Regions from separate parts of the Pseudochrobactrum algeriensis genome, predicted to be linked through region 1. Evidence: riboswitches for the same ligand, from Rfam matches in the RefSeq annotation. Region 1 holds a riboswitch; the other holds the start of a gene.
What was found. Region 1 has a riboswitch for thiamine pyrophosphate ahead of thiM (hydroxyethylthiazole kinase). Riboswitches for the same ligand answer to the same signal wherever they lie in the genome.
Positions count from the first base shown of each region.

Region 2: linked by a shared signal. The riboswitch ahead of thiB (thiamine ABC transporter substrate binding subunit) and the one ahead of thiM (hydroxyethylthiazole kinase) in region 1 are both predicted to bind thiamine pyrophosphate.

Region 1 is NZ_CP075360.1:190,820-194,508, forward strand. Features, by position in the region: gene KHQ09_RS18430 (glycerate kinase type-2 family protein) at 1-1,268, shown strand, start outside; TPP riboswitch at 1,315-1,410, shown strand; gene thiM (hydroxyethylthiazole kinase) at 1,474-2,286, shown strand; gene thiE (thiamine phosphate synthase) at 2,273-2,917, shown strand; gene thiD (bifunctional hydroxymethylpyrimidine kinase/phosphomethylpyrimidine kinase) at 2,921-3,689, shown strand, end outside.
Region 2 is NZ_CP075361.1:2,876,230-2,879,918, reverse strand. Features, by position in the region: gene KHQ09_RS15380 (ABC-F family ATP-binding cassette domain-containing protein) at 1-546, opposite strand, end outside; gene KHQ09_RS15375 (glycine zipper domain-containing protein) at 707-991, opposite strand; gene KHQ09_RS15370 (thiamine diphosphokinase) at 1,102-1,743, opposite strand; TPP riboswitch at 1,929-2,038, shown strand; gene thiB (thiamine ABC transporter substrate binding subunit) at 2,100-3,107, shown strand; gene thiP (thiamine/thiamine pyrophosphate ABC transporter permease) at 3,178-3,689, shown strand, end outside.

The sequences.
Region 1 (3,689 bases):
AGCGGCAATTCCTCAAATCCTTGTTTGAAACAGCCGTGCAGGCAGCTGATCCGCTGCATTGTCTCAAACCATATTTACCGCCAGCACCAAAGGGCAAGACAATCGTGATCGGTGCAGGCAAAGGCGCTGCGCAAATGGCGCAGGCTTTTGAGACTTTATGGGTTGAGGCGGGCAATCCTGCGCCGCAAGGTGTGGTTGTCACACGCTATGGCTATGGCGCGGAATGCCGTTTTATCAAAGTGCTGGAAGCCGCGCATCCGGTGCCGGATGCAGTCGGACTGGAAGCAGCAAAACAGTTGAAAGCTGCGTTGAAAGACTTGCATGAAGACGATCTGGTGGTGGCATTGATCTGCGGTGGCGGCTCGGCTCTGTTGCCTGCGCCACCGGAGGGGCTGACACTGGCCGACGAGCAGGCAGTCAATGCGGTGCTGCTCGCCAGTGGTGCGCCAATTAGTGTCATGAATGCCATCCGCAAACATGTCTCCACGATTAAAGGCGGCAGATTGGCTGCCCTCGCAGGATCTGCCCGTATGGTCAGCCTGATTGTCTCGGACATTCCGGGTGATGATCCGGCACTGATCGCTTCAGGGCCGACAATTGCCGACCGTGCAACCCGCCATGATGCGCTGAAATATATTGAACATTACAAAATGCAGTTGCCGGAAAAGGTGATGGCGCATTTACGAAGTAAAGCAGCCGATGCGCCGCTGCCTGATGATGCGGTGTTTGCGCGGCACAGTCACCATATTATTGCCAGCGCAGCGCAATCCCTGAAGGCGGCTGCAAAACTGGCTGAGGAGCAGGGCGTTGAAACGCTCATTCTCTCGGATTCCATTGAAGGGGAGGCGAAAGATATTGCGCTGATGCATGGGGCATTGGCGCAATATCAGGCACGCAACCGCACATCCGGCCAGCCGCTTCTGTTACTTTCCGGCGGTGAGACAACGGTAACGCTCGGTTCCGGTTCAAAAACAGGCAAAGGCGGGCGTAACAGCGAATTTATGCTGGCGCTGGCGCTGAATATTGCAGTTAATGCTAATATTCACGCTTTAGCTGCGGATACGGACGGTATTGATGGTTCGGAGAATAATGCCGGTGCTTTTGCTGACGGCAACACAATTCAGCACATGACGGAGCTTGGTCTTGATGCGAAACAGTTTCTCGCAGGCCATGACAGCTGGAGTGCATTTAATGCCAGTGGTGATCTGTTTGTAACGGGACCGACCGGTACAAATGTCAATGATTTCCGTGCCATATTAATCAGCTGAACACGCCCAAGTGGTGGACAGCTGCATTTCGCTCTGCCATAATGATGATGAGAGACAGGGGCGCCCGGATCATACCGGCTGAGAAGTACCCTTTGAACCTGAACCGGATAATGCCGGCGGAGGGAGTCAGATCAAAGGGCGGCTTTTCGCAACAGCGACGATAACGGCACCCCGCGTCAGACCCTCACCGTTGCGGAGGGCTGATATGAAAGATCTACCGGATTTCGGCGTGATGCTGGAAACCATGCGACAGCGCAAACCCCTCATACAATGCATCACAAATTTTGTGGCGATGAATACGGCTGCCAATGTGGTTTTGGCTGCCGGTGCATCTCCGGCTATGCTGCATGCGCAAGAAGAAGCGGGGGAGTTTGCCAAGCTCTGCGGCGCGGTCACAATCAATATCGGCACACTATCGCCGCTCTGGGTGCAGGGCATGATCGCTGCGGTTACATCTGCCAATGCGCATAATATTCCGTGGGTTTTTGATCCCGTTGCGCATTTTGCCTCAACATTTCGCCGTGACGCTGCGCAAAAATTGCTGGCACTGAAACCAACAATTATTCGCGGCAATGCATCGGAAATTCTGACGCTTGCGGGCTTTTCCGCGCGCGGACAGGGTGCAGACAGTGGTGATGATGCCGGTAGCGCGCACCACGCGGCTCAAAAACTGGCGCGGGAGCATCAATGTACGGTCGCAGTCACCGGCGCTTATGACCTTGTCACCGATGGTCAGATAACTTTGCGCGTTGACGGCGGCTCGCCACTGATGCCGCAAGTCACAGCTTTGGGCTGTGCATTGACATGTCTGACCGGTGCTTTTGTCGCCGCACATAAAGTCTCTGCTCTCGAAGCCTCTGCCGCAGCTCTGGCTATGTATGCCGTGGCCGGAGAGCAGGCGGCCTTGCAGGCAAAAGGTCCTGCCAGCTTCCAGATAGATTTTATTGATGCGCTTTATGCGCTCTCTCCCGCACAATTCCAGTCTCAGGCAAAGGTACAATTTTATGAAACAGTTTGATCTGTCGCTCTATCTCGTTCTCGACCGCGAGCTTTGCGGTAGTTTGGGTATGGTGGAAACCGCAATCGCAGCGGTGCGTGGCGGTGCCACAATGGTGCAGTTGCGTGACAAAGATGCTAACCAGCAGGAGATGCTTGAAACTGCCAAAGCATTGAAAGCGGCGCTTGAAGGCACTAATGCCAAGCTGATTATCAATGACAATATTGAGGTTGCCATTGCTATCAATGCTGATGGTTTGCATATCGGCCAGCATGATGGCTCACCGGAACAGGTGCGGACAAAAATCGGGGCGGATATGATCCTCGGTCTGTCGGTGCAGACCGCGGAAATGGCCACTAAAGCGGATAGTGCTGTGGTCGATTATCTCGGCATCGGCCCAGTTTTCCCGACCGCTACCAAAAAGAACTGCGCACCTTCCATCGGTTTTGACGGGTTGAAACGGGTTTACTCGCACAACGGCCTGCCAGCTGTGGCAATCGGCGGCATTAAGCTGCCGCATGTGGAGGATGTGCTGGCGACCGGTGTTGATGGTCTGGCTGTGGTGTCTGCAATTTGCGGTCAGGAGAGTCCTGAACAGGAAGCGCGTGCCTTCAATGCGGCGATTGCTCATTTCCGCGCTTCAAAGGGCTAAGCGATGAAGAATGTTCTTTCTCTTGCCGGCTCTGATCCGTCCGGTGGTGCCGGTATTCAGGCTGATCTGAAAACCTTTGCTGCGCGCGGCACTTACGGCATGGCGGCGCTGACTGCGTTGACCGCACAAAATACACAAGGCGTTTCCGGTGTTTTTCCCGTACCGGCAGATTTTGTTGCCCAGCAGCTAAGCATGATTTTCAGTGATGTGCGGGTCGATGCGGTTAAGATCGGCATGATCGTCAATGCGCAAATTTCTGACCGCGTGGCGCAAGTTTTGCAGGAGCAGCTTGTCAAACAACCGGATTTGCAGATTGTGCTTGATCCGGTTATGATTGCCAAAGGTGGTGCAGCATTGCTCGACCCGCAGGCGGTGGAAAGCCTGACGCAGAAATTGCTGCCGCTGGCAACTTTGTTGACACCGAACCTGCCGGAAGCGGCAGCATTGCTCGGACAACCGGTCGCGGAAAACCGCGAGGAGATGGAGCGACAAGGCCGTGCTTTGCTGGCTAAAGGTTGCAAAGCTGTGCTGATGAAGGGCGGGCATATGGCAGGCGAATTCTGCCCCGATCTTTTGCTGAGCAACACGCATACAGAATGGTTTGAGGCCGCGCGAATTGAAACGCCGGATACCCACGGCACCGGCTGCACGCTCTCCAGCGCTTTGGCGGCGGAACTGGCAAAAGGCAATATATTGCCGGATGCAGTGCGCGAGGCCAAAGCCTATCTGTTACGGGCGATTGGTGCTGCACATCAACTTGAAGTCGGCATGA
Region 2 (3,689 bases), on a different replicon from region 1:
GACATTTTCCAGAAAACGACGGTCATGGGAAATCAGCACAATCGCCGAGCGGATCTGGCGCAGTTCCTGTTCCAGCCATTCAATCGTTGCGAGATCGAGATGGTTGGTCGGTTCATCCAGCAGCAACACATCCGGCTGCGGGGCAATGACCCGTGCCAGCGCTGCACGACGTGCTTCACCGCCGGAAAGCTGCTCCGGTGTTTCATCACCGGTCAGCCCCAGATTTTCCAGAAGATAGGCCACGCGATACGGATCATCAGTCGGGCCGAGACCTGCTTCCACATAATCACGCACATTGGCAAAACCATCCATATCCGGTGCCTGTGCCAGATAACGAATGGTTGCGGAAGGGTGGCGGAAAACTTCGCCGCCGGTCGGTTCAACCATACCGGCTGCAATTTTCAACAGTGTGGATTTGCCGGAGCCGTTACGCCCGACCAACGCAATCCGCTCTCCTTCGCTGATCGACAGGCCTGCATCCTCCAGCAGCGGTGTGCCGCCAAAAGTCAGGCTGATCTGGTCAAGTCGGAGAAGAGGAGGAGCCATGGATAATTACGCTTTAAAAAGAGAGGCCGAAGATTGTTACTGCTCATTACTGCATATTGCTGCAAACAGGAACCCTCGCGGCAAATTTCCTGAGCTTGATACGAGGGCATAAAAAAACAGGCCGGAAACCGGCCTGTTTTTAAATTCAATTTTGTAACTATTAGTTACAAGGCGCTTCGTAAACGCGGCCGTAATTGTCGCGGTAGCGGCAATACTGAACGCCGTTACGGGTCTGTGCTGCACCGAGCAGCGTACCGGCAACCGCACCGATTGCAGCACCGGTCAGGGCGCCACGGCCGTTACCGCCAATTGCGCCACCGGCAAGCGCGCCGAGTGCTGCGCCGCCCACACCGTAACCGGCGGTGCGCTGTTCGCCTGTTGTACAGGCAACAGTCGAAAACGCGAGCACTGCTGTTACTGCGATCATAGAAAGACGTGATTTCATCTAAAGTTACTCCCGTTGAGGCTACTCACTTGCCATAATCTCCTGCATTTTATAGCAAAAAGAAGACGGCAACTATCAAAACAATTTACAGGTTTTTACGTTCAGTCACATCAGATTGAATCAATGGCAGGCGATGCGACTAAAATTGCCGCGCCTCCACCTAACGTCACTGTTAAGTTTTCTTTTACCCTATTTGAAAGCGTTAAAGAAGAGCCAAACGGTACAGTCACATTATCCAGCGGCCATTCGGCGCCGGAAATTGATAATCTGGTTAATGTCTCAAAGCCCAGAATACTGAATAATGTTTCTTCCGGCAGGTCAAAACCGGTTTTTCCGTAGATCAGCGGTGTTGCTTCCTCGTGACCGCTGGAGAGAAATATTTTACGTCCTGTATGTGCCTGCGCTACTGCCATGCTGAGATGCAGAAATGTGTGGTCGGTGCGTTCACCGCCGAAAGCACCGGCTAAAATCACTTCTGTTGCACCGCGCTCATAGGCTTCATGCAATGCCAGCTCGCCATCGGTCATATTCTTTGCAACGGGAAAGACCTGCCGCTCAATGTGTCCATATTGTGCGGCCAGTGCTGTATCAGTGGAATCAAAGTCGCCGAGCCATAATTCCGGCACCACGCCAAGGCCGGCCGCATGGCGCATACCGCTGTCTGCCGCCAAGACGCGTGCACCGGAAATTTGCTTTTTCAGCCGCGAAGTGACGGTCAGATCACCGCCGAGAAGAATGAGAAATTTTGACATGGTGCTGCATATCACGCTGTTTCACAGACCGGAAGTCTGGAGCGTGTCGCGTTTAATCATACCCACTGCGTTCGCTCCGGATTTTTTAATTGTCGCATGGTCGCAGCAGCTTAAATGAAACCATTTGAGCCCGACATGCTCTAACAATCCTCTTGCTCCGTGACGCTGTTTTATCCTATTGTCCGCTCGCTCTAACGGGGTGCCTTCGGTTTCGGAGGCTGAGAGGCCGGTCTCCGGCTAACCCGCTGAACCTGATCCGGTTTGTACCGGCGGAGGGATTAGATGCTGTCCGGCTTCCGGCGCTCAATCCTTGGATCAATTCATAACCAGAGGAGAGCCCGCGCGGCTGTTATCTCATGCTTATCAGAAATCTACTTCTCACAACCGGTCTTCTGTCCGTTTTAAGCCTCGGTGCAAGTGCAGTACAGGCTCAGGATCTGACCATCTATACCTATGACAGTTTTACATCTGACTGGGGTCCGGGTCCGAAGGTTAAAGAGAATTTTGAAAAATCCTGCGGCTGCACTGTCAATTTTGTCGCTGTTGCCGATGGTGTGGCTTTGCTCAACCGCCTGAAACTGGAAGGCAAATCCACCAAGGCCGATATTGTTCTGGGGCTTGATACCAATCTTATCAATGATGCCAAAGCCTCCGGCCTGTTCGCCCCGCACGGATTGAGTGATGTGAAAAGCAATGTGCCTGACAATTTTCAGGACGATGTTTTCCTGCCTTATGATTACAGTTATTTCGCTGTGATCTATGACAGCGAGAAGATGAAAAATCCGCCGAAATCCATGGCCGAACTGATTGACGGTGATGCTTCGCAAAAGATCATTCTGATGGATCCGCGCACATCCACACCGGGTCTGGGCATGATGCTCTGGGTGAAGGATCTCTATGGCGATAAGGCTGCGGAACAGTGGCAAAAGCTTAGCAAACGTGTGCTGACAGTTACACCGGGCTGGTCTGAGGGCTATGGTCTGTTCACCAAAGGTGAGGCACCGATGGTGCTGTCCTATACGACTTCTGCCGCCTATCACATGATCTCGGATAAAACCGAGCGCTATAAAGCAGTGACTTTTGAGGAAGGTAATTATCTCCAGATTGAACTGGCCGGCCAGACGATAAACGGTGCTAAAAACCCGCGCGCTGCAGAGTTTCTGAAATTCATGACCACAGCCGGTTTTCAGGATGTTATCCCGCAGACCAACTGGATGTATCCTGCCTATGACACTTCTGCGCCGCTCGATGCGGCTTTTGATGCTCTGCCAAAACCGGATAAGAGCTTGCTGATTGCTTCTGAAACCGTTGCACAAAACCGCAAAGCATGGGTTGATGAGTGGCTGAAAGCTATGAGCCGCTAAGGCACAACTGTTTCTGAGCTCAACATGACTGCTTCCGCCGCAACGTGCGGCGGGGCATTTACGGAGAATTATGCAGGCCTTCCGTTTTAAAACTGTCTCAGGCTTTATCGCGCTGATGCTGCTGCTGGTTCTGACCGGCGGCGCTTTGCTGTCACTTGGTATTCAGGGGCTGCAATCCGATAGCGATGCACTTGCAGCTTTTGACAGTTATTTGTGGAATATTACGCGTTTTACGCTGCTGCAGGCGCTGTTGTCAGTTCTGCTTTCAGTGCTGTTTGCACTGCCGGTAGCCCGTGCACTCCATGCCAATACGGCATTTCGCGGCCGCAAATTACTGCTGCGCTTTTTCGCTGTGCCTTTGACTTTGCCGTCCTTGGTCGCCGTCTTCGGCATTACCAGTATTTACGGGCGCAATGGCTTTATCGCGCAGGGCAGTACGGCTTTAGGTCTGCCGCTGATACCGGATATTTACGGGCTGACCGGTATTTTGCTGGCGCATGTGTTTTTTAATATGCCGCTTGCTGTACGTTTGCTGCTGGCCAGTCTCGAATCCATTCCGCAAGATTACTGGAAACTCTCAGC